DNA from 3 places in the Shewanella sp. Arc9-LZ genome. Region 2 is predicted to be linked to each of the others. Evidence: predicted binding sites of a transcription regulator. Region 2 holds the regulator's gene; each other region holds the start of a gene.

The links. Region 2 encodes FliA, which starts transcription of late flagellar genes. Its sites were predicted from a motif close to CTAAAGNTNNNNNNNNNNNNGCCGATA; they were not measured.
Region 1: GUY17_RS17160 (DUF5610 domain-containing protein) is a predicted target of FliA. The motif match lies at 3,595-3,621, and genes of this name have one in related genera.
Region 3: GUY17_RS03160 (cytoplasmic protein) is a predicted target of FliA. The motif match lies at 2,860-2,886, and genes of this name have one in related genera.

The regions. Positions count from the first base shown of each region.
Region 1 covers NZ_CP048031.1:4,002,830-4,010,187, forward strand. Annotated here, with positions in the region: gene GUY17_RS17145 (Fe(3+) ABC transporter substrate-binding protein) at 1-630, opposite strand, end outside; one part of gene GUY17_RS17150 (IS3-like element ISShfr8 family transposase) at 837-1,663, opposite strand; one part of gene GUY17_RS17150 (IS3-like element ISShfr8 family transposase) at 1,663-1,924, opposite strand; gene GUY17_RS17155 (ferredoxin--NADP reductase) at 2,050-2,799, opposite strand; gene GUY17_RS17160 (DUF5610 domain-containing protein) at 2,942-3,559, opposite strand; gene GUY17_RS17165 (FMN-binding glutamate synthase family protein) at 3,766-5,253, shown strand; gene GUY17_RS17170 (hypothetical protein) at 5,403-5,594, shown strand; gene GUY17_RS17175 (hypothetical protein) at 5,800-6,048, opposite strand; gene GUY17_RS17180 (ABC transporter ATP-binding protein/permease) at 6,332-7,358, opposite strand, start outside.
Region 2 covers NZ_CP048031.1:1,521,496-1,528,853, forward strand. Annotated here, with positions in the region: gene flhB (flagellar biosynthesis protein FlhB) at 1-125, shown strand, start outside; gene flhA (flagellar biosynthesis protein FlhA) at 242-2,341, shown strand; gene flhF (flagellar biosynthesis protein FlhF) at 2,371-3,756, shown strand; gene GUY17_RS06585 (MinD/ParA family protein) at 3,761-4,642, shown strand; gene GUY17_RS06590 (RNA polymerase sigma factor FliA) at 4,635-5,354, shown strand; gene cheY (chemotaxis response regulator CheY) at 5,399-5,782, shown strand; gene GUY17_RS06600 (protein phosphatase CheZ) at 5,796-6,533, shown strand; gene GUY17_RS06605 (chemotaxis protein CheA) at 6,549-7,358, shown strand, end outside.
Region 3 covers NZ_CP048031.1:713,180-720,537, forward strand. Annotated here, with positions in the region: gene GUY17_RS03145 (TMEM165/GDT1 family protein) at 1-460, shown strand, start outside; gene mdtD (multidrug transporter subunit MdtD) at 472-1,881, shown strand; gene GUY17_RS03155 (STAS/SEC14 domain-containing protein) at 2,149-2,529, shown strand; gene GUY17_RS03160 (cytoplasmic protein) at 2,630-2,824, opposite strand; gene GUY17_RS03165 (MarR family winged helix-turn-helix transcriptional regulator) at 2,988-3,479, shown strand; gene rlmC (23S rRNA (uracil(747)-C(5))-methyltransferase RlmC) at 3,469-4,602, shown strand; gene chrA (chromate efflux transporter) at 4,795-5,946, shown strand; gene GUY17_RS03180 (methyl-accepting chemotaxis protein) at 6,086-7,358, shown strand, end outside.

The DNA.
Region 1 (7,358 bases), 2.4 Mb from region 2:
GTCACACATGCCTTCTTTAACTGCTAATACTTGATCACGATCATTGCCTTGAGGCTTACGAGCTAAATTAGCTTTTACCCCTTCTAACCAGGTTTTCGTTTTCGCTTCACCGTCATGGGCAATCATCGACGCCACTAATGCGACGTTATAAGGGTGTTTACCGCTGCGGGTACAAATTTTACCTTTGTATTCTGCTGAAGCTAAGTCTTCGTAATCGATGTCAATTTTACCGCTACGCTCTTTTGAAGAATACAGATTACGAACACGCATCGTCAGCGCATACCAATTGTTCTGTTGTGACCGATATTGAGGGGGAATATTGCTATTAATCACCGCACTGTCGACGGGAGAAACAAGATCTTTTTCCACTAATTCCATTAAGCGAGAGAAGTCAGATGTTAACACCACGTCAGCGGGAGATAGGCGACCTTCACGCACCATACGTTCTGCAATGCCATCTTTAGCAAAAACAACCTTTACGTCGACACCACTTTGCTCGGTAAACTTTTCTAGAATAGGTTCAATCAGGAAAGCTTGGCGATAAGAATAAACCGTTAATGCATCTGCAGCACTCACAGAAGAAGCAACACAAGCCAAGCCTAATAATGCGACACTTTTTAGCAATTTCATTAATCAACGCTCCTTAACTGAATCAATATTCCGCCGCCACCGGCGCAATTGATAATGGTTATCAATTGCAACAGGGTAAGTGATCATATCAAAAGGAGCAAGTGCTGTTTCACATTCAGCGGTTAAAACGCCAAGGCTAAAACATCAAATTGTTATGCTGTAAGCCGGTAATCTCCCCATTTTTAGCTGAGATCAAAAGTAGAGACTTAGGCCACTAGTGCCAGTTTTTGCTTTGGTGGGACACCACCAATTGCTGTATTGGGTCTTTCATTGTTATAAAACCATAGCCATTGTGTCGCATGTTCCTGTACCTCGGCAATACTATTCCAAAGATATTGGCTCAGCCATTCGTATCGCACAGTCCGATTATAGCGTTCTACATAGGCATTCTGCTGTGGATTGCCAGGCTGAATAAATTTCAGTTCTACATTGTGTTTTTCAGCCCAGGCAGCCAGTACCGCACTTATATACTCTGGACCATTATCACTGCGTATCTGTTTTGGTTTTCCACGCCATTCGATGATTTGATCCAATGTTCTCACCACACGCTCCGCAGGTAAGGAGAAGTCGACTTCTATCGCCAAGCCTTCACGGTTGTAATCATCAATCACGTTCAATAACCTAATGCTGCGACCATCTTCCAGTTGGTCGTGCATAAAGTCCATGGACCAACATTCATTGATTGCCTCTGGCACCGCCAATGTGTCCGGTTTATCACGCTTCAAGCGTTTCCTCGGCTTAATTCGTAGATTTAGCTCCAATTCTCGGTAAATCCTATACACCCGCTTATGGTTCCATCGGTAGCGTTTCACGTTACGTAAAAAGTAATAACATAGCCCAAACCCCCAACACCGATGAGTTGATGTCAGTTGCTGTAACCAGTCGGCTATTGCAGCGTTTTCATCACTGAGTTTTGCCTGATAGCGATAACAGCTCTCACTGAGTCCAAACAAGGCACACGCAAATGCGATCGAAATGGCTTTATCTTGCACCGCCTTTTGCGCCAGCTCCCGCCGCCGCGACGGCTTTACCACTTTTTTTCGATGGCCTCTTTGAGTATTTCAGCTTTGAGTCGCTCTTCGGCATACATTTTTTTGAGTCGTGAATTCTCAGCCTCTAACTCCTTCAATCGCGCCATCATAGAAGCGTCCATGCCACCGAATTTGGCGCGCCATTTGTAGAAGGTCGCAGAGCTCATGCCATGCTCACGGCAAAGCCCCGGAACTGGGGTGCCAGCTTCAGCTTGTTTAAGGATTGCTAGGATTTGGCTGTCGCTAAATTTTGATGTTTTCATGCAGAATCTCCCTGCGTATATATTACGAGAAAATTCTACTTTTGAAATCTACTATTTTTAGGGGGGATTACCAGCCAATATGGCAAGCTTAAGCCACTATCATGGAATTATGATTGACCAAAACATTACCAGTATTTTTCGACCGTAATTTGTCCAGGCGCTCGTCGAAGATTTTTTACTAAGCCTTTTTCAACTAAAGCGGTTTGCGCATCATTTATCATTCCTGGGTTACCACAAATCATCACTTGAGAATGTTCCGCATTAATCCCTAAGCCTGCTTTCTGTTCAATTAATCCGCTGCTAATGCCATCAGGAATACGACATGATAAGCCTTCGGGATAATCTTCACGGGTCACAATGGGAATAAACACAAACTGCTGAGGATATTGACTAATAAACTGTTTAATCGTTTCTAAATAAGCTAAATCTTCACCAAGTCTTACACCATAAACTAGCACGACTTTTTCAAAGCGTTGCCAAGGCTCATCGGTTGCAAGCATAGAGATAAAAGGCCCCACTGCAGTGCCTGTTGATAACAGCCATAAGTGTTTACCTTGCAATGCCCCTTTAGGCACCTCATCTAAGGTCATAAAACCGGTCGCTTTGGGCGTGATTTGAATGGTATCACCTGGGCTTAATGCTTTTAGATCTGGAGATAACTGACCATCCTCTACCGCAACAGCCAGCACCTCGACATAATCAGTCCCAGGGGGATTTACAAGCGAATACGCACGCGCGACACGTTTATCATCACGCATTTGGCTGAGCTTAATAAACTGACCTGCGATAAAAGGTTCGACATCGGCTTTGATACGCAACGAGAATAATTTATCATTCCAATCAATGCGTTTTAGCACGGTACCGGTAATCCACATGACTTTGTTCCTTTTAGACTGGCGTATGTATTTACTATAATACCAATCTATACAGATATTTGCTTAATTAAAAGCCTCCCCGATTTATATCTATAGTGAATAATCACACGCGATTAACTCACTTAAAAGAACAGAGCTAAGTTTACGTAGTTGATGAATCTTGCTTAGCTGAATGGGCATCTAGGCGGTCTTGTTGAAACTGAGCAAGTTTTTGCTGTATGAGCTCATAGGTTTGATCGACTCCTGCTGCAATATCGCCTTCTAATACTTTGAGCCCAGATAAGATATCGCTAGCCTCTTTAAAACCTTGATCAATAGCATCACCAATTTTCACCATAAAACTGCTAACTTGCTCATCAAACCCCATGGATTTATTTTGTTGTTGATGTACCGAGAAGAAATTTGTCGCAAAGCTGACAATACGATCGGCTGTCGCTTCAGGAGAGTAATCCACTCCACTTTCAATACTTTTTTGGACTGAGTTCTCCCCCAGTGTTGGCGCAAGCTCTTCATTAATGGCTTCAATCGCGGCACGGTAAAGTAATGCCATAGACTTATCACCCGCAGCAATACTGACTTCTTCTTGCGCCGCTAAAATCGAATTATTCATCATTTGTCGACTTAGCTGATTGCTGGTTAACTTAGGCTCAACCGGGGAATTTTTCTCAGCTTGGTGGCTTGATGAAGTTTGCGATGTATTAACTGTTTTATTGTCACGCAGTGGACTGGCATTACTGCTATTTGATTGTTTAATTTCCATGATATTAGCTCGCATACAATGACCGATAGCTTAATTATCGACCCAAAAACTCATTTCTAAAGTCATAAATTAAAACAATTAAGAGAAATTTATTAATATCAATTTTACTAAAGAATAGCCTGTTGATTAACATCATCAATTTAACTTGCCCAAATGAACATCTGCTAATATGGTAATCAGATTGATAGCCAAATAGGAATAACAACATGCCGCAACAACATTGGTTCATGTGGGGAATAGATATTTTTTCTGGTCTTTTCTTAGTGTTATTTTGGTTATTACTGATCGCTGTAATTTACATGTTTATCGCTGATAAATTGCAAACCAAACAAGCCATTCGACACAACTACCCTGTTATCGGTCGATTTCGATATATATTTGAAAAACAAGGTGAGTTTTTTAGACAATACTTTTTTTCTCAAGATCGCGAAGAACTGCCGTTTAATCGAGCCGAACGCAGTTGGGTATATCGCGCAGCTAAAAATGTTGACAGGACAATTGCGTTTGGGTCGACACAAGTTCTGGATAAACCGGGTGCGGTAATGTTCATGAACTCAGCATTCCCTGTCAGTGATCATGACACTCACCAAACCATCGCGGTAATCATTGGTCCTGAATGTAAACACCCTTACACAACCGATAAAATTTGCCATATCTCGGCCATGAGCTTTGGTGCCTTGTCTCGCCCAGCCATTACAGCACTATCCCATGGTGCAGCAAAAGCAGGCTGTTGGCTCAATACTGGCGAAGGTGGGTTAAGTCCTTATCATCTAAAAGGACATTGTGATTTAGTGTTTCAGATAGGTACCGCTAAATATGGTGTGCGTAACGAGCATGGTCATTTAGACCCACAAAAACTGACCGATATTGCCGCTCATCCTGAAGTAAAAATGTTTGAAATTAAATTAAGCCAAGGTGCTAAGCCTGGCAAAGGTGGTATTTTACCGGCGATAAAAGTCACCGAAGAAATCGCAGCTATTCGCGGTATCCCAGCAGGACAAGACTCCATAAGCCCCAATGGCCACATTGAATTACATAATGTTGCTGACATTGTCGATATGATCAATCAAGTAAGAGATATCAGCGGTAAACCAACCGGTATTAAAGCGGTATTAGGTGACATGTCATGGGTTACTGAATTTCTAGATGAAATTGAACGTCGTGGTATTGAATATGCGCCAGACTTTTTTACCTTAGACAGTTCCGATGGTGGTACGGGCGCGGCACCACAAGCCTTAATGGATAATGTCGGCTTACCATTGCGCCAAAGTTTACCGTTACTGGTTGATTTACTTAATGAACGCGGCTTTAAACAACGTATTAAAGTGATTGCGACCGGTAAAATGATCATGCCGTCATACGTGGCATGGGCATTAGCCACCGGCGCCGACTTTATTGCTTCAGCTCGCGGAAATATGTTTGCCTTGGGCTGCATTCAATCGTTACAGTGCAACCGAGACACCTGCCCAACCGGTATAACCACTCACAATATACGATTGCAAAAAGGCTTGGATCCAAAAGATAAATCTGCACGCGTCGCAAACTACAATCATTTCTTACATTACGATTTAACCATGATCGCACATTCATGTGGTGTAACCGACCCAAGATACTTAACCCGTCATCATGCCCGAATAGTGCAATCAACGGGTGTAGCGGTCACTCTCGATAAACATTACCGACATATGCAATAAATTAAACCTCAACCCCAGTGAATAACTGGGGTGCGCTGAGCGGATTACTTTGCCGAAGTTAAGAATAGGTGTACAATATATTTTGATATCGATCACAGTAAGTAGTCTTAATGTGATTTTAAAGAGGCATCAATTCAGGGGATTTCGTGTTGAACATAAAAACGAATGCAGCAGATCTAAATGTCAAAAGCTTAAGTTTAAGCTGCAGAAACTGTAATCGGATGACAGAAATCGAAGGTGAATTTGTGTGTTTTGAACAAGGAAAAATCAAACGCTTAACTTTAGATCCTTCTCCAGCTGCACTCATAAAAATGGTCTGTATTGGTTGGCAGAAAAAGTAAGCTTTTGATCATTAGTAGCAGCACTCGTCACCATTGAATCAACTCACTATAATTCCTATCTTCTTCCAAGTATTTGATACCGTAAACCAGCCAAATACTAACGACTAAAGTCATTTGAACATGTCAAAATACATCCGTTGATATCACTTTATCTGCATAATGTGCAAATCAATGAACCAACATAAGTTGATTAACGCGATGTAAACTAAGAAAGCATGTCCTGCGGATCATCACTTTGTTTAATAATGTTTTTATCAAGGTCTTTGTTCATTGCTTTAGCTAAAGTGAGTCCTCGAGTCGTTACTCTCAAACCGGCACATAAGTCGTTATAAACTATTTTAATAGCATCATCAGACATGTTACGCGTTTTAAGCATTGCCATAATAGCAAACCAATCGGTTGTCACTTGATGTCGGGTGCCTTCTAGCGCCGCAATTAACGCAATATTATGCACAAGTCACCTCCATACACGAATTCGCACCTTTGATAAAATCCAATTGATTGAAAAATAAAGTTATCTGGAATAAATAACCCACAAGTTAGGCTATAGATTAACTGCGTTGATCACTGTCGTCAAAAGATTCATTCGCGTTAAATATATCCAGACGATTTAAACACCGCTCAGCGCTGTTAAAGTAGTCAGATACTGAGTGTTTACGCTATAGAGAGATTTTTATTTGTGGCAACGACAGTATTTTACCCGACAACATCATAGCGCGATATCCATTGACCAACCCTTAATCATTTGGCAGATCTTTTTGTTCATGTTGAATATGCCAAAGCCGAGCATAAAGCCCTTGTTGAGCTAACAAACTGGTATGAGTTCCATGTTCAACAATCTTACCTTTACTCAATACAACGATTTGGTCAGCATCAATAATGGTCGATAAACGATGGGCGACCACTAAACTTGTATGGCCTTTGGCTGCATCTCGCAAGGCGCTCAAAATGGCTTGCTCTGAGCGTGAGTCTAATGAAGATGTGGCTTCATCGAACACTAAAATAGGCGCTCCTTTCAACACCGCGCGTGCAATAGCAACACGTTGCTTTTCGCCGCCGGAGAGCTTTAATCCTCGCTCACCGACCTTGGTGTTACCTTTATCCGGCAATGATTCAATAAAGTCACTCAAATGAGCCAATTTAATCGCCGCGAGAATCTCATCGTGAGTCGCATCTGAGCGACCATACCTAATATTTTCATAAATAGAATCATTAAATAACACAGTATCTTGCGGTACCACTGCGATGGCTCTTCGTAAGGCCTGTTGGCTAAGTTGACGCACATCAATACCATCAATAGTGATAGACCCACGGTCAACATCATAAAAGCGGAATAACAGTTTAATGATAGTTGACTTACCTGCGCCACTGTCGCCCACTACGGCAATTTTTTTCCCTGCTGGCACATCAAAACTAACGCTGTTTAAAATAGCGCGTTGGTCGTAATGAAAGCTCACATCAGTAAACTTTATTGCCCCGACAATTGGACTGGCTTCAATAGCATCGACGCGGTCTAACACTTGTGGTTGTTTGTCTAAAATATCAAACATACGTTCAATATTGGCTAATGCCCCACGGATCTCACGGTAAACAAAGCCTAAAAAATTTAATGGAATGAACAGCTGCATCATAAAAGCATTAATGAGAACAAAGTCACCAATTGTCATCGAGCCTTGGCTCACTTCATAAGCCGCCAGCGCCATCATAGCCGTCATCGCAACAGCAATAATTAATGCTTGTCCACCGTTAAGCGCAAACAATGAT
Region 2 (7,358 bases):
TATTTACTGCTGTTGCGCAGGTCTTGGCTTATGTATTCCAGCTTAGGCAATATCAAAAAGGTAAAGGTCGTAGGCCAAAACCTATCCCGCTTAAACAACCCATACCAGATGATTTAAAGCACTAATAATTAATCTATTTTAGATAGATAACATTTATGGCTTAATTTTTGCTTTGTATGTTTATTCGCGTCAAATAACAGTCCATTGACGCCGTGATCTGACATAAAGGGTTCATCTTAATATGGATGCAAAAGCAGCTTTTGGCCAAATGAAACAAATGAAAGTATCTACTTTTAAAGGGATCGGAACGCCTTTATTAGTACTTGCTGCGTTAGGAATGGTGGTTTTACCTATTCCTGCTTTTTTGCTAGATATTCTGTTTTCATTCAATATTGCGTTGGCTTTAGTTGTACTCTTAGTTGCTATTTATGCTGACAGACCACTCGATTTTGCTGCTTTCCCTACCGTATTATTAATTGCAACGTTACTAAGACTCGCTCTAAACGTCGCCTCTACCCGTATTGTATTGCTTGAAGGTCATAATGGTGGTGCCGCTGCGGGTAAAGTCATTGAGGCTTTTGGTTCTGTGGTTATTGGCGGCAATTATGCCGTTGGTTTAGTGGTGTTTATTATCCTTATTATCATTAACTTTGCAGTGGTAACTAAAGGTGCGGGGCGTATTGCTGAGGTGAGTGCTCGTTTTACCTTAGATGCAATGCCGGGTAAGCAAATGGCCATTGATGCTGATTTAAATGCTGGCACATTAACCCAAGATCAGGCGCGGATCCGCCGTGCTGAAGTAACTCGTGAAGCCGATTTCTACGGTGCGATGGACGGTGCTTCAAAGTTTGTTAAAGGTGATGCCATTGCAGGGATCATGATCCTAGTCATCAATATGATTGGTGGATTTGTGATTGGTATGATCCAGCATGGATTAGACTTTTCTAGCGCGGTTGAAATTTATACCTTACTGACCATCGGTGATGGTTTAGTTGCGCAAATTCCCGGTTTATTGCTGTCTATTGCCGCGGCCTTAATGGTGACGCGTCAAAACGAGTCAGGCGATATGGGCCAAATGATGTTCAGTCAGATGTTTGACAGTCATAAATCATTAGCCATTGCAGCTGGGTTACTCTTTATTATGGGTATTGTGCCTGGTATGCCTCATGTTGCGTTTTTGACATTTGCATTTATTACCGCTGGTGCTGCGTACTTTATTTACAAGCGTAACGTTGACAAAAAGCAAGCTGCACTAACGTTAGCAACTAAAGGGCCTGTTGAGAGCAAGGATAAAGAACCTAAAGATTTAAGCTGGGACGATGTGCGCCATGTTGATACTATTGGTCTTGAAGTCGGATATCGCTTAATTCCGCTGGTTGATAAGTCTCAAGGTGGTGAATTATTAGGCAGGATCAAAGGCGTACGTAAAAAACTGTCACAAGAATTAGGTTTTTTAGTGCCAGCGGTGCATATTCGTGACAATCTAGACTTATCACCCAATGCGTATCGAATTTCGTTAATGGGTGTCGTAGTGGGTGAGGCTGAAGTTAGGCATGATTGTGAATTAGCCATTAATCCTGGCCAAGTTTACGGTAAACTAGACGGTATTGAAACTCGCGACCCAGCTTTTGGTTTAGAGGCAGTTTGGATAGCGCCAGAGCAACGTGAACATGCACAAACTTTAGGTTATACCGTCGTTGATACTGCAACGGTTGTAGCGACTCACATAAGCCAGTTACTGAGTAATAATGCTGCTAAGTTATTAGGTTACGAAGAAGTCCAGCAGTTAATGGATATGCTTGCTAAGAACTCTCCTAAATTAGTGGATGGTTTTGTACCAGATGTCATGCCTCTGGGATCAGTTGTTAAAGTGATGCAGAACTTACTTAACGAAGGGGTATCGGTACGAGATTTACGCACCATAGTGCAGACACTATTAGAGTACGGTACTAAGAGCAATGACACTGAAGTATTAACGGCAGCAGTGCGTATAGCGTTAAAACGTATGATCGTACAAGAAATCTCTGGACCAGAACTCGAAATCCCTGTCATAACATTGGCGCCAGAGTTGGAACAGATGTTGCATAAGTCTATGCAGGCGACTGGCGGTGAAGGACCTAATATTGAACCTGGTCTTGCAGAGCGTATGCAGCAGTCATTATTAGACGCTGCACAGAAGCAAGAAATGGTAGGACAACCAGCCATTTTATTGACATCGGGTATGCTTAGGTCAACGCTGTCAAGATTTGTTAAATACACTATTCCAAATTTACGAGTGATTTCATATCAGGAAATCCCGGACGAGAAACAAATTAGAATTGTTTCTGCAGTAGGCCAATAGTGATAACGTCTGTTTATAGAGGTGCATAAGTGAAAATTAAACGATTTTTTGCCAAAGATATGCGCGCTGCATTGGCTCAAGTAAAAGAAACCTTAGGTTCTGACGCTGTCATTATGTCAAATAAAAAAGTCACTGGCGGAATCGAAATTGTCGCTGCTGTAGATTATGATGAACCTAAAGCCGCCATCGCATCACAAGCGCCGACTACCGGTTTTATGGATGTTAGTGACGATAGGGTGTCATTAGGCGCTAAGCCTGTGATGAAAGCTCAATCAAAGGTGAACCCACCTCCTGAGGCCGACTCTTTACAAGCCTTACTTCAAAAACAACATAATCGCATGACACAACAAATGTCTGTCAGCCAAGATGAACCGGATTTACCAGAATGGGCCCGCCAATTACAAGGGGCAAAGTCTGCTAAACCAGCATCAACTTTTCAATCGCAAGCGGCACCAGAGCAAGCTAAAAAAACCAATAAAAATCAATCTGCTGATATGGATGCTCTGCGCGAAGAAATGGCTTCATTGCGTAACTTATTGACCCATCAAGTTTCATCGTTGATGAAAGATCAAAAAAAGCGTACCGATCCTGTTGGCGCAATGCTAGAAAGTAAATTGATTGCAGCAGAGTTTTCTCCAGCCGTTGCTGCTAAACTAGCGGGGCTAAGTCAACACTACACCCCAGCCGATTTAGTGAGAGCATTACCACAAAGTTTAGCCAATTTACTCGACAATCAAGGCGACGATATAGTTAAACGTGGTGGTGTTGTGGCGTTTGTTGGTCCAACCGGTGTAGGTAAGACAACTTCTTTAGCTAAAATAGCCGCTCGCTTTGCAGCCCATCATGGCCCAGAGCAGGTAGCATTAATTACCACCGACCATTATCGTATTGGTGCCTATGAGCAATTAGCGACTTATGGCAAAATAATGGGCTGTCCGGTTAAGCAAGCACATGATTTAACCGAATTAGAACAAATTCTATATCAATTTAGAAATCGTAAGTTAGTATTAATTGATACCGCAGGTATGGGACAGCGAGATATGCGCTTATATCAGCAACTGGATAATTTAACAGCAAATAGTAGAATCCCAATTCGGAGCTACTTAGTCTTATCTGCGACTGGTCAACGTCGTGTGTTACAAGATGCTGTAGAACATTTTAAACGAATTCCATTAGCGGGTGCGATTTTAACAAAGTTAGATGAATCGATATCAATTGCAGGTGCATTGAGCGTATTGATTCAAAATGAGTTACCATTAAGCTATGTTACTGACGGTCAACGTGTTCCTGAGGACATGAAAGTAGCAGATACGTTAGAGTTGGCTAAAAAGGCTCTCGCGGCGTTAAATGAAACAGAACAACAATCGTCACAAGACACAGTGTGGTCTAATGACACAGCCTATGCATTTGAGTAAAGATATGACTCGGGATCAAGCAAGTGGTTTACGTATGATGAATCAACCAAATAACGATAAAGTTAAAGTAATTGCCGTATCCGGTGGTAAAGGCGGAGTGGGTAAAACCAGTGTGTCAATTAATACTGCGGTAGCACTAGCTGAAAAAGGCAAACGCGTATTAGTGCTTGATGCCGATTTAGGTTTAGCCAACGTCGATGTCATGCTTGGGATACGTGCTGAGAAAAATTTATCTCATGTTTTGTCCGGAGATGCCGAATTAGATGACATCATTGTTCGTGGACCTAAAGGTATTGGTATTGTTCCTGCCACATCGGGTTCTCAAGCGATGGTTGAGTTGTCGCCAGCACAACATGCTGGACTTATCCGTGCATTTAGTGAAATGCGAACTCAATTCGATATTTTAATTGTGGATACTGCTGCTGGTATATCAGACATGGTGCTGAGTTTTTCTCGTGCATCACAGGATGTATTGATAGTCGTTTGCGACGAACCAACATCAATTACTGATGCTTATGCGCTGATTAAAATTTTAAGTCGTGAACATGGTGTGTTCCACTTCAAAATTGTGGCAAATATGGTACGTAGTTTACGAGAAGGTATGGAATTATTTGCTAAACTCAGTAAAGTGACGGATAGATTTTTAGATGTTGCTTTAGAATTAGTGGCAACAATACCATTCGATGAAAATTTACGTAAAGCTGTTCGTAAGCAAAAGTTAGTTGTTGAAGCGTATCCTAAGTCGCCTTCAGCTATTGCTTATCATGGATTAGCCAATAAAATTATGACTTGGCCAGTTCCACAACAGCCAGGTGGTCATTTAGAGTTTTTTGTTGAACGTCTTGTACAACGTAAGCCGATACAAGAAGGAAGAACGAGTGAATAAAGCCGCCGCGTATACTCAGTTCGATAACAAAACGTCTATTGTTGAACAGTATGCACCGTTGGTAAAAAGAATTGCTCATCATATGCTGGCAAGATTACCAGCATCGGTGCAACTTGATGATTTATTACAAGCTGGGATGATGGGGTTACTTGAGGCCTCATCTAAATTTGATAACAGTAAAGGGGCTAAGTTTGAAACCTTTGCAGGCATCAGAATTCGTGGTGCAATGATAGATGAAATTCGACGTGGTGACTGGGTTCCGCGCTCAGTTCATCGTAATAATCGTCTAGTAGCACATGCAATTGATGAATTGGGGCAACTGCTTGGAAGAGATGCCAATGATACAGAAATTGCTGAAAAACTTGATATGTCTCTCGATGAATACCATCATATCTTAAATGATGTTTCTGTTGGTAAAATCATAGGCATAGAAGACCTTGGCGTGTCGCAAGATGTGTTAATCACAGACAACGAAACGCCAGATGAAACCTTTGACTCGCTTGCTGAAATTCAATTCCAATCTGCATTGGTTGAAGCAATTAAGACATTGCCAGAAAGAGATGCATTAGTGTTGTCGTTGTATTACGACGAAGCATTAAATTTAAAAGAAATCGGTGCCATCCTTGAAGTTAGCGAATCGCGAGTAAGCCAGATATTAAGTCAGGCAATGCTCAGATTAAAAGCGAAACTCAAGCATTGGACACAAGAATAATAACTTATCTAGAGCAAACGAGTGTCAGCTCACCGGAGGAAACCTTGGACAAGAATATGAAGATTCTTATTGTTGACGATTTTTCAACAATGAGGCGTATCATTAAGAACTTGTTGCGAGATTTGGGATTTAATAATACCCAAGAAGCAGATGATGGCTCAACAGCCCTACCTATGTTACAAAAAGGCGATTTTGATTTTGTGGTAACAGACTGGAATATGCCTGGAATGCAAGGTATTGATTTACTTAGAGCAATCCGTGCAGATGATTCGTTAAAGCATTTACCTGTGCTAATGGTAACTGCAGAAGCTAAGCGTGAACAGATTATTGCTGCAGCGCAAGCCGGTGTAAATGGTTATGTCGTAAAACCTTTTACCGCAGCTACGTTAAAAGAAAAGTTAGACAAAATCTTTGAACGACTCGCATAAGCAAGGATAAGTCATGCAGGCATCAATATCGGGGTTAATCACTCTCGAACAGGCCCAAGAACTTGTTGAATTGCTTACCTTGGGTCAACAAGATAAAGCCGATGAAATGATCAGAGAGCTTGCAACGCCATTGCAGCGTGAGCTTTTTGAAGAAGTCGGTAAGCTAACTCGACAACTCCATAGTGCACTAAAAGATTTTCAAGTTGATAACCGTTTATCTGAATTAGCCAATACCGAAATACCAGATGCTAAAGAAAGATTGAACTATGTTATCGACATGACAGAACAAGCTGCAAATAAAACCATGGATGCAGTTGAAGAATGTCTACCTTTGGCCGATACCATCATTAGCAATATACAATCAGTGACGCCAATGTGGGATAAATTGATGCGTCGTGACATAGAAATGGGTGAGTTTAAGTCACTTTGTCATGATGTTCAGCAGTTTATGTTACATAGTGAAAATGATTCTAATCGTCTTCGCGAGTTATTAAATGAAATTTTGATGGCGCAAGACTTCCAAGATTTGACGGGGCAAATGATCCGTCGAGTGATTGATTTAGTTCGTGAAGTAGAAAGTAATCTGGTCTCAATGCTAACGGTATTCGGAGATCATACTACCGAATCATTGCCAACTATAAACGAAAATAAAATAGAAGCAGAAGGTCCCATCATGCATGCTGAACTGCGTGAAGATGTGGTGACAGGTCAAGATGAAGTAGACGATCTGCTATCAAGTCTGGGTTTCTAATTAGGAGTCAATTTAATGTCTTTTGATGTTGATGAAGAGATACTCCAGGACTTTTTAATTGAAGCTGGCGAGATTTTAGAGCTTCTACAGGAGCAGCTAGTTGCTCTTGAAAATAATCCTGATGACAGTGATTTACTCAATGCTATTTTCCGTGGATTCCATACTGTTAAAGGTGGGGCTGGTTTTTTAAGTCTAAAACCGATGGTTGACGTGTGTCATGAAGCTGAAAACACGTTCGATTTATTACGCACCGGTAAACGTGGCGTAAATGCAGAATTAATGGATATTATTTTGCAAGCGGTCGACGCGATTAATTCCATGTTTGCTCAAACTCAACAGGGAGAATCACAAGACCCTGCTGATTCTGCATTACTTGCTAAACTCAAATTATTAAGTTCAGGAGCGCCATTACCTTCAGAAATGTCGGCAGATGAGCCAGAACCAATTGAAAATATTGTTGAATTCAGTGATCCTGAATATGTCGAAGATATTAGCATTCCCTCAGCGGAAGTATCTGACACTGGCAGTATTGATGACATTGATGAGTCAGAATTTGAGGCGTTGCTTGATGCCTTACATGGTCCGGGTAAAAGTCCTGTTGCAGCTAAACCTTCTGAAGTAAAAAAAGACAATATTGATTCAAAGCCTGCCGCAAGTAGTAGCGATGAAATCACTGATGATGAGTTTGAAGCATTATTAGATGAGTTACATGGCTCAGGTTCATTTGAAGCTAAAACCAAACCTGCAGCTCCAACTAAGCCTGCTGCAACGCCTATTGTTGAACCCCTTGTTGATTCTGATGAAATAACTGACGATGAATTTGAG
Region 3 (7,358 bases), 810 kb from region 2:
CAATAAAACCGCTATAATCTCAGGCATTTTGCTTGCCACATTATTAAATCATTTTCTTGCTGCATGGTTAGGTCAATGGGCCATAGCGTGGATTGATCCACAATGGGCGACCTATCTGGTGGCCGGGTCATTTTTTGCTATTGCACTATGGGTGCTGATACCCGATAAAATGGATGATGATGATAATCGCTTCTATAAACTCGGTGCTTTTACTGCGACGTTTATTTTGTTTTTTATTGCTGAAATAGGGGATAAAACTCAAATTGCGACAGTAGTCTTAGCGGCAAAATACCAAGCACTGACATGGGTTGTCATCGGCACGACATTGGGAATGTTAATTGCTAATGTCCCAGTTGTGTTGGCTGGGCATTTTAGTGCTAACAAATTGCCCATGAAACTGATTCATCGCGGTTGTGCTGTGTTGTTTGCGCTACTTGGGGTCGCTACACTGCTGTGGTAAAAGGAGGTTCCATGTCCGATAACCAAGTTCTTGATGCAGATACTGCCCGCGGGCTGCCCTGGGTTGTTGCCATTGCTTTTTTCATGCAGTCACTCGATGGAACGATCCTTAATACTGCATTACCCGCTATGGCCAGTGATTTAAATGAAGACCCGCTGCGTATGCAAGGCGTGATTATCGCTTACATGCTCACCGTAGCATTGCTGATCCCTGCTTCTGGCTGGATCGCTGATCGCTTTGGCACCAAAAAAATCTTCTTTGGTGCGATCTTATTGTTCAGCTTTGGATCATTGCTTTGTGCATTGTCCAATTCATTAGACATGCTGATTGGTGCTCGGGTGGTACAAGGGTTAGGTGGTGCTTTAATGTTGCCAGTCGGCCGACTTGTAGTGCTGCGGGCATATCCACGTTCGGAATTGGTACGGATTATGGGCTTTATCACCATCCCCGGTTTACTGGGGCCACTGCTTGGTCCAACGATGGGCGGTTGGATGGTGCAATACTTGACATGGCATTGGATCTTTTTAATCAATCTGCCTGTCGGTGTAGTCGGTTGTTATGCGGTGTGGAAGTTCATTCCAGATCTGCGTGGTAAGGAAAAATCACGTTTCGATAGCTTCGGATTTTTGTTGTTTGGGGCTGCGATGTTATTGATCACCATCGCTATGGAAGGACTCGGCGAACTGCACTTGCCACACTTACGGGTGATGTTGCTGTTATTTGGTGGTATGGCGTGTTTGATAGCATATTGGCTGCGGGCTGGTCGTATTAGTAATCCACTGTTTTCGCCATCGCTATTCAACACCAAAACATTTGCTATTGGTCTTTTTGGTAATCTGTTTGCGCGTTTGGGCAGTGGTGCATTGCCATTCTTGGTGCCGTTGTTGCTGCAAGTTGCACTGGGTTATTCACCATCTCAGGCTGGAATGAGTATGCTGCCGCTGGCCGCTGCAGCAATAATGGCCAAATCAGTGGCTCGACCGATTATCGAACGCTTAGGTTATCGAGTAGTGCTTACCGCGAATACTTTGGCGCTTGGCGTTATGCTGGCGACCATGGGCTTGGTTAGCGAACAAACTCCTTACTGGTTGCTATTAGCTCTGTTGGCGATTCTTGGCGCGATTAACTCGTTACAATTTACGGCCATGAATGCCGTGACCTTAATAGATCTTGATGATGTTAATGCCAGTAGCGGTAACAGTCTATTGTCGGTAGTAGGTCAATTATCATTAAGTTTAGGGGTTGCGTGTGCAGGTGCTTTGCTCGGTGGCTTCAGTACCGATGTCGGCAGCGGTACAGCGGGAACGGTACTTGGCGCTTTCCAACTGACGTTCGTTACCGTTGGTCTTATGACAATGTTAGCCGCAGTGATATTTTCGCAATTATCTAAAGACGATGGCCGTCGGATAACCCATTCATAACAGTGCATCATTTCGCCGATTTCGGATAAAAAAAGTATTTTGCGATTATTTATAACGCGGTATTTTTTACCAAAATGATGCTCTGAATATGATGCAGATAAACCTCAATTTTAATTTCCCATTAGTTTTTTGTGCAATCCTGCACACACTTCATTGTATGATTGGTTAAAATATAAGCATGCATAAGCTTTATGGATAGCCGTGTGCATGTAAATGTGTAAGCGGATGGTAAACGGATAGTAAGCTGATAGTTAAAGGAGTCACGATATGGATATGAAGAAACATGGTTTATCGATAGGCATAAACCGAATTGAAAATGTGTTTTTTGTGACATTAAAAGCCATTGGCACATTAACCCACGAAGACTATCTCGTCATTACCCCTATGCTAGAGGGGGCATTAAGCCAAGTTGATCAACCTAAAGTGAGTTTATTTCTCGATGCTACCGAGCTCGACGGCTGGGATTTACGCGCCGCGTGGGATGATTTAAAGCTGGGGTTAAAGCACAAATCTGAGTTTGAAAGAGTGGCCATTTGGGGCAATAGAGATTGGCAAGAATGGGCGGCCAAAGTCGGTAGTTGGTTTATTGCAGGCGAGATAAAATATTTCGACGATGAAGATGATGCGTTGAAATGGCTTCGATACTAATACGATGTTCAAGGTATGTTTATCTCGAATGATGCCTAGATCTTTACCGTTGTGATGGCATGATTAACCCTAGGAACAGATTCTCTAGGGCTATAAGCATTTACGCCGTGGTATTAACATTGTGACCACTGTTGCCAACGGGCTGCGGCGCAGGTGGTTGTGCTGCTTCAATGAGCTGCAATGCCATTTGACCTTCAATCTTTTGCTGTTCTTTAGCCATTACGGCCACTTTTAAGCTGCTGCCAGAATCAATCGTTGTTGGCATTGAAGACGGTGAATTAACACTAATTGACATGGTTAACCTTAATATAAAGTCGGATGGTAATAGTATATCGGCTGAAAATCGAAGTGCTTGACACATTTTTGCTAAAAAGCATTCGTTGAGCTTTTTTTGATTATAGGTTGCGCACAACCAATGTTATAATTAACTCATATTATTGGTTAGTGGAGTGAAGCCTATGTCTAGTAAAGCGCTTACTGAGTCTCAATTACCTTCAGCGCAAAACCCGCTAGCACTTGAAAATCAAGTGTGTTTTTCATTGTATAGTGCGACTAATGCGATGATCCGCGCATATCGACCATTATTAGATGAGTTATCGCTGACTTATCCTCAGTATTTAGTGATGATGGTACTTTGGAAAGAGCCGGGGATTAGTGTTAAAACCTTAGGTGAAAAATTACATCTAGATTCTGGAACGTTAACGCCCTTGCTAAAGCGTTTAGAAGGCAAGGGCTTAGTGAGCCGTGGTCGCAGTGAGTTAGATGAACGCGTGCGAGTGTTACATGTTACTGAGCAAGGCCAGCAATTACATCAGCAAGCGTTGAGTATTCCTGAACAGATGCGTTGTAAAGTAGGTGGCACTATTGAAAACTTACAACAATTAAAGCAACTGTGTGATCAAGCATTTACCATGTTAAATTCCGGAGAGGCGAGCAGCTGTGAAATGTGATTATTTTGAGCGTGGCGATTGTCTGTCATGCCGCAATATTCAACTACCTATGGTTGAGCAAGTGAGTGTAAAGCAACAACAATTAACCGATTTGTTTCGCGGTATCTCAGTTAAACAATGGTTAGCGCCAATATTAAGCGCAGAATCAGGTTTTCGTAATAAAGCCAAAATGGTCGTTTTAGGTGCAGCTCACAAACCTATTTTAGGTTTGGTTAATCCTAAAGGGGATCCGGTCAGTTTATGTGACTGCTCGTTATACCCTAAAGATATGCAATTATTGCTACACCGTTTAGAGCGATTTGTGCAGCAAGCTGGTATACCGCCTTATCGGGTCGATAAAAGCAAAGGCGAGCTAAAATTTATTTTACTGACTCGCAGCCAAAGTAGTGGCCAGTTTATGCTGCGTTTTGTATTACGTAGTGACCAAGCCATCGTGAGAATTGAACGAGAATTACCCCAATTATTACAAGAGTTTCCCGAAATCACCTTAGTCTCGGCCAATATTCAGCCAATCCACATGGCTATTCTAGAAGGCGAAAGGGAAATATTTTTAACGGAAACAACACGATTAGAAGAACAACTTAATAATGTACCGTTGTTCATACGGCCAAAAAGCTTTTTTCAAACTAATCCGGAGGTTGCCGCCCAGTTGTATCAAATAGCGAGGGAGTGGGTTACTGAATTCAAACCGAACTATATTTGGGACTTATTTTGTGGTGTCGGTGGATTTGGGCTTCATTGCGCTAACAGCAATACCCGTTTAACTGGAATTGAGATCGAATCTGAAGCAATAGAATGTGCCATCTTGTCAGCAACCAAACTAGGGCTTACACAAGTGGATTTTAGTGCACTCGATTCAACTCATTTTGCTAAAGGACAATCTGCTCAAGATAAACCGGATCTTATTATTGTCAATCCACCTAGGCGTGGATTAGGCAAATCATTATGCGATTTATTGAGTGAGTTTGCGCCTAAAGCAATCGTGTACTCTAGTTGTAATCCACACACCTTAATGAGCGATTTAGAGTGCATTACGGGTTATCAAATCACCAAAGTTCAAATGTTTGATATGTTTCCTCATACCGATCATTTTGAAGTACTGGTTATGCTAGAACAGCTGTAATAGTCTTTGCTATCAATTAAGGTGTTTTATAATCGAAATTAAGTACTCGTTTGGTGTCGCTAAATTATAGGTTATATCGAACAAAGGTAGCTGTTAGGTTGTGGTATATGTTGTCATCATAAAAATGTCATCATAAAAATGTCATCTCAATGTCATAACATTGTTTATTAACATAAAAAAGGTACTAGGACGATGTGGCAAATTTTCAGTCGCTTTTTAGCGTTAGGGTTAATCAGTTTCGGTGGCCCAGCGGCTCACATAGGCTATTTTAGAAAAGCATTTGTTGACGACTTACAATGGCTAGACGGTAAACAATATTCAAGTTTTATCGCCCTGAGTCAGTTTATGCCTGGGCCAGGCTCAAGCCAGATAGGGTTTGCAATTGGGTATCATCGAGGTGGTTTATTGGGCGGATTAGCCGCCTTTTTAGGTTTTACCTTGCCGTCTTTTTTACTGATGTTTTTATTTGCTGTGACCAGTGCTCAATGGTTGGAGATAACGGCCGTAGAGGGGGCTATTCATGGCTTAAAGCTACTGGCAGTAGTGGTCGTAGCGGATGCGACTTTGTCAATGTTCAATCAATTCTGTCAACGAAAAACCGCTAAAATACTCATGGCTGCCACCGCCGTTGCTGTCATATTAATGCCTTCATTATTAATGCAAATTGGCGTACTAGTTGTGGCCGCTATTGTTGGAGTCATGTTGATGACTCGGGGTGAGCGTATTACGCCAGACACACCTGCTATCGAGCTTAATTATGCTTGGTTAGCGTTATTTATTATAGGCATCGCAGCATCTTTATATTTGATCAATCAACCTGACAGTCTTGGACAGATTTTTGCGCAATTCTTCCAAGTGGGCAGTTTAGTATTTGGCGGTGGGCATGTGGTATTACCCTTGCTTGAAACCAGTGTCGGTGAATACATTACCCCTGATCGATTTTTAACTGGCTATGCACTTGCGCAAGCCATTCCTGGCCCTATGTTTACCTTAGCAACCTTTTTAGGGGCAGATTTATGGTTAGAATCTCCTATTTTGGGCGCGTTAGTGGCGACGTTAGCTATTTTCCTTCCAGGTTTTTTATTGATGCTGGTGGGCTTAAAAAGTTGGCATTCTATTAGCCAGCATCCTGCCATAGCCGGTGCGTTAGCGGGGGTAAATGCAGCCGTTGTTGGTTTATTGCTTTCGGCGCTATATCAACCTGTGTTTACTAGTGCGGTGATCATGCCGCTAGACATGGCATTAGTGATCATTGGTTTTAGTGTATTAAAAGTCTTTAAGCCCGGTCTTGTATGGTTGGTAATAGGATTTGCAGCAATGGGCAGTGGATTGACAATGTTGTAAAACGGTTATTATATTGGATGATTTTGCGATAGGTCTCACTTTATTGAGTTGTAATAGTTTGTTAGATTAACCATCTATAATAAATAGACTATTATATTGATAGACTATTACCTAAAAGACCTTCAAAAGGCTGGCCACTATGCTGAGATCTTCCCTACGCAATAAACTACTGGGGTTATCGCTAATCCCGCTTTCGTTGATCCTCATCGTACTACTGAGTATTTTTTATGTTAATGAAAAATCGTCTTTAACCAAGGATATTGATAACTTTCGCAGTGAATTAATTTCAGAGCGTAAAAACCAACTAAAAGAAGCTGTTCAGATTGCACAAGGAGTCGTTGAGTATCAACTTGCTTTGGGGAGCAATGGTAATGTCAATGGAGCCTTACGAGATTTACGCTTTGGCAGTGCAGGGTATTTCTTTATGTATGATGATGCCGGCGTCAATATTTTTCATCCGACTATGCCTGAACTTGAAGGCCAAAACAAAATTGATATGGCCGACCCTAATGGTACCAAAATTATTGTTGGTTTATTAGATGCGGCTAAATCGGGTACTGGTAATTTTTCTTATTATTATAAAAAGCCCGGTAGCGAACAGCTTGTAGAAAAACTCGGTTTCGCGGTAATGATCCCTAATACCAATTGGATGTTAGGCTCGGGCGCTTATATTGATGATATTGAAGAGTCTATTGGCGGTTATGAAACTTATAAAACTGAAGAGATGAATCAAAAAGCATTCATGTTTCTATTAATTGCTTTAGGTCTTACGGGGATAACTGCTTTTGGTGTGGTGCTGATGGCCCATAAAATGGTGGTGCCAATTCAAAATATGGCGTCATCGCTTAATGATATCGCTAAAGGTGAAGGTGATTTAACCAAACGTTTAGATATCACCAGTGAGGATGAGATTGGCCAATTAGGCAGCGCATTTAATCTGTTCATCGACAAATTACAACATATTATGGGTGATGTGGCTGGTGCGACCGACAGGGTTAAGCATGCGGCTCAAAGTATCAGTGGCCAAACAGTGTCAATGACAGAGCAACTCTACAATCACAATAATGAAATTGACCAAATTGTCACCGCAATCACCGAAATGTCGGCGACGGCGCATGACGTAGCCCACAATACTAATATGGTAGCTGAAGCCACGCATGCTGCCTCTGATAACGTCACGAAAGCGCAAGATTGTGTCGATACTTCATTAACGGAAGTGTCTAATTTAATGAACCAAATTGACAACGCTGCGGCCAACGTCAAATCATTAAGTGAACAATCTAAGAAAATTAATTCAGTGCTGAGTGTGATAGGTGGGATTGCTGACCAAACTAATTTACTGGCACTCAATGCGGCAATCGAAGCAGCCCGAGCGGGCGAGCAAGGTCGGGGTTTTGCGGTTGTTGCTGATG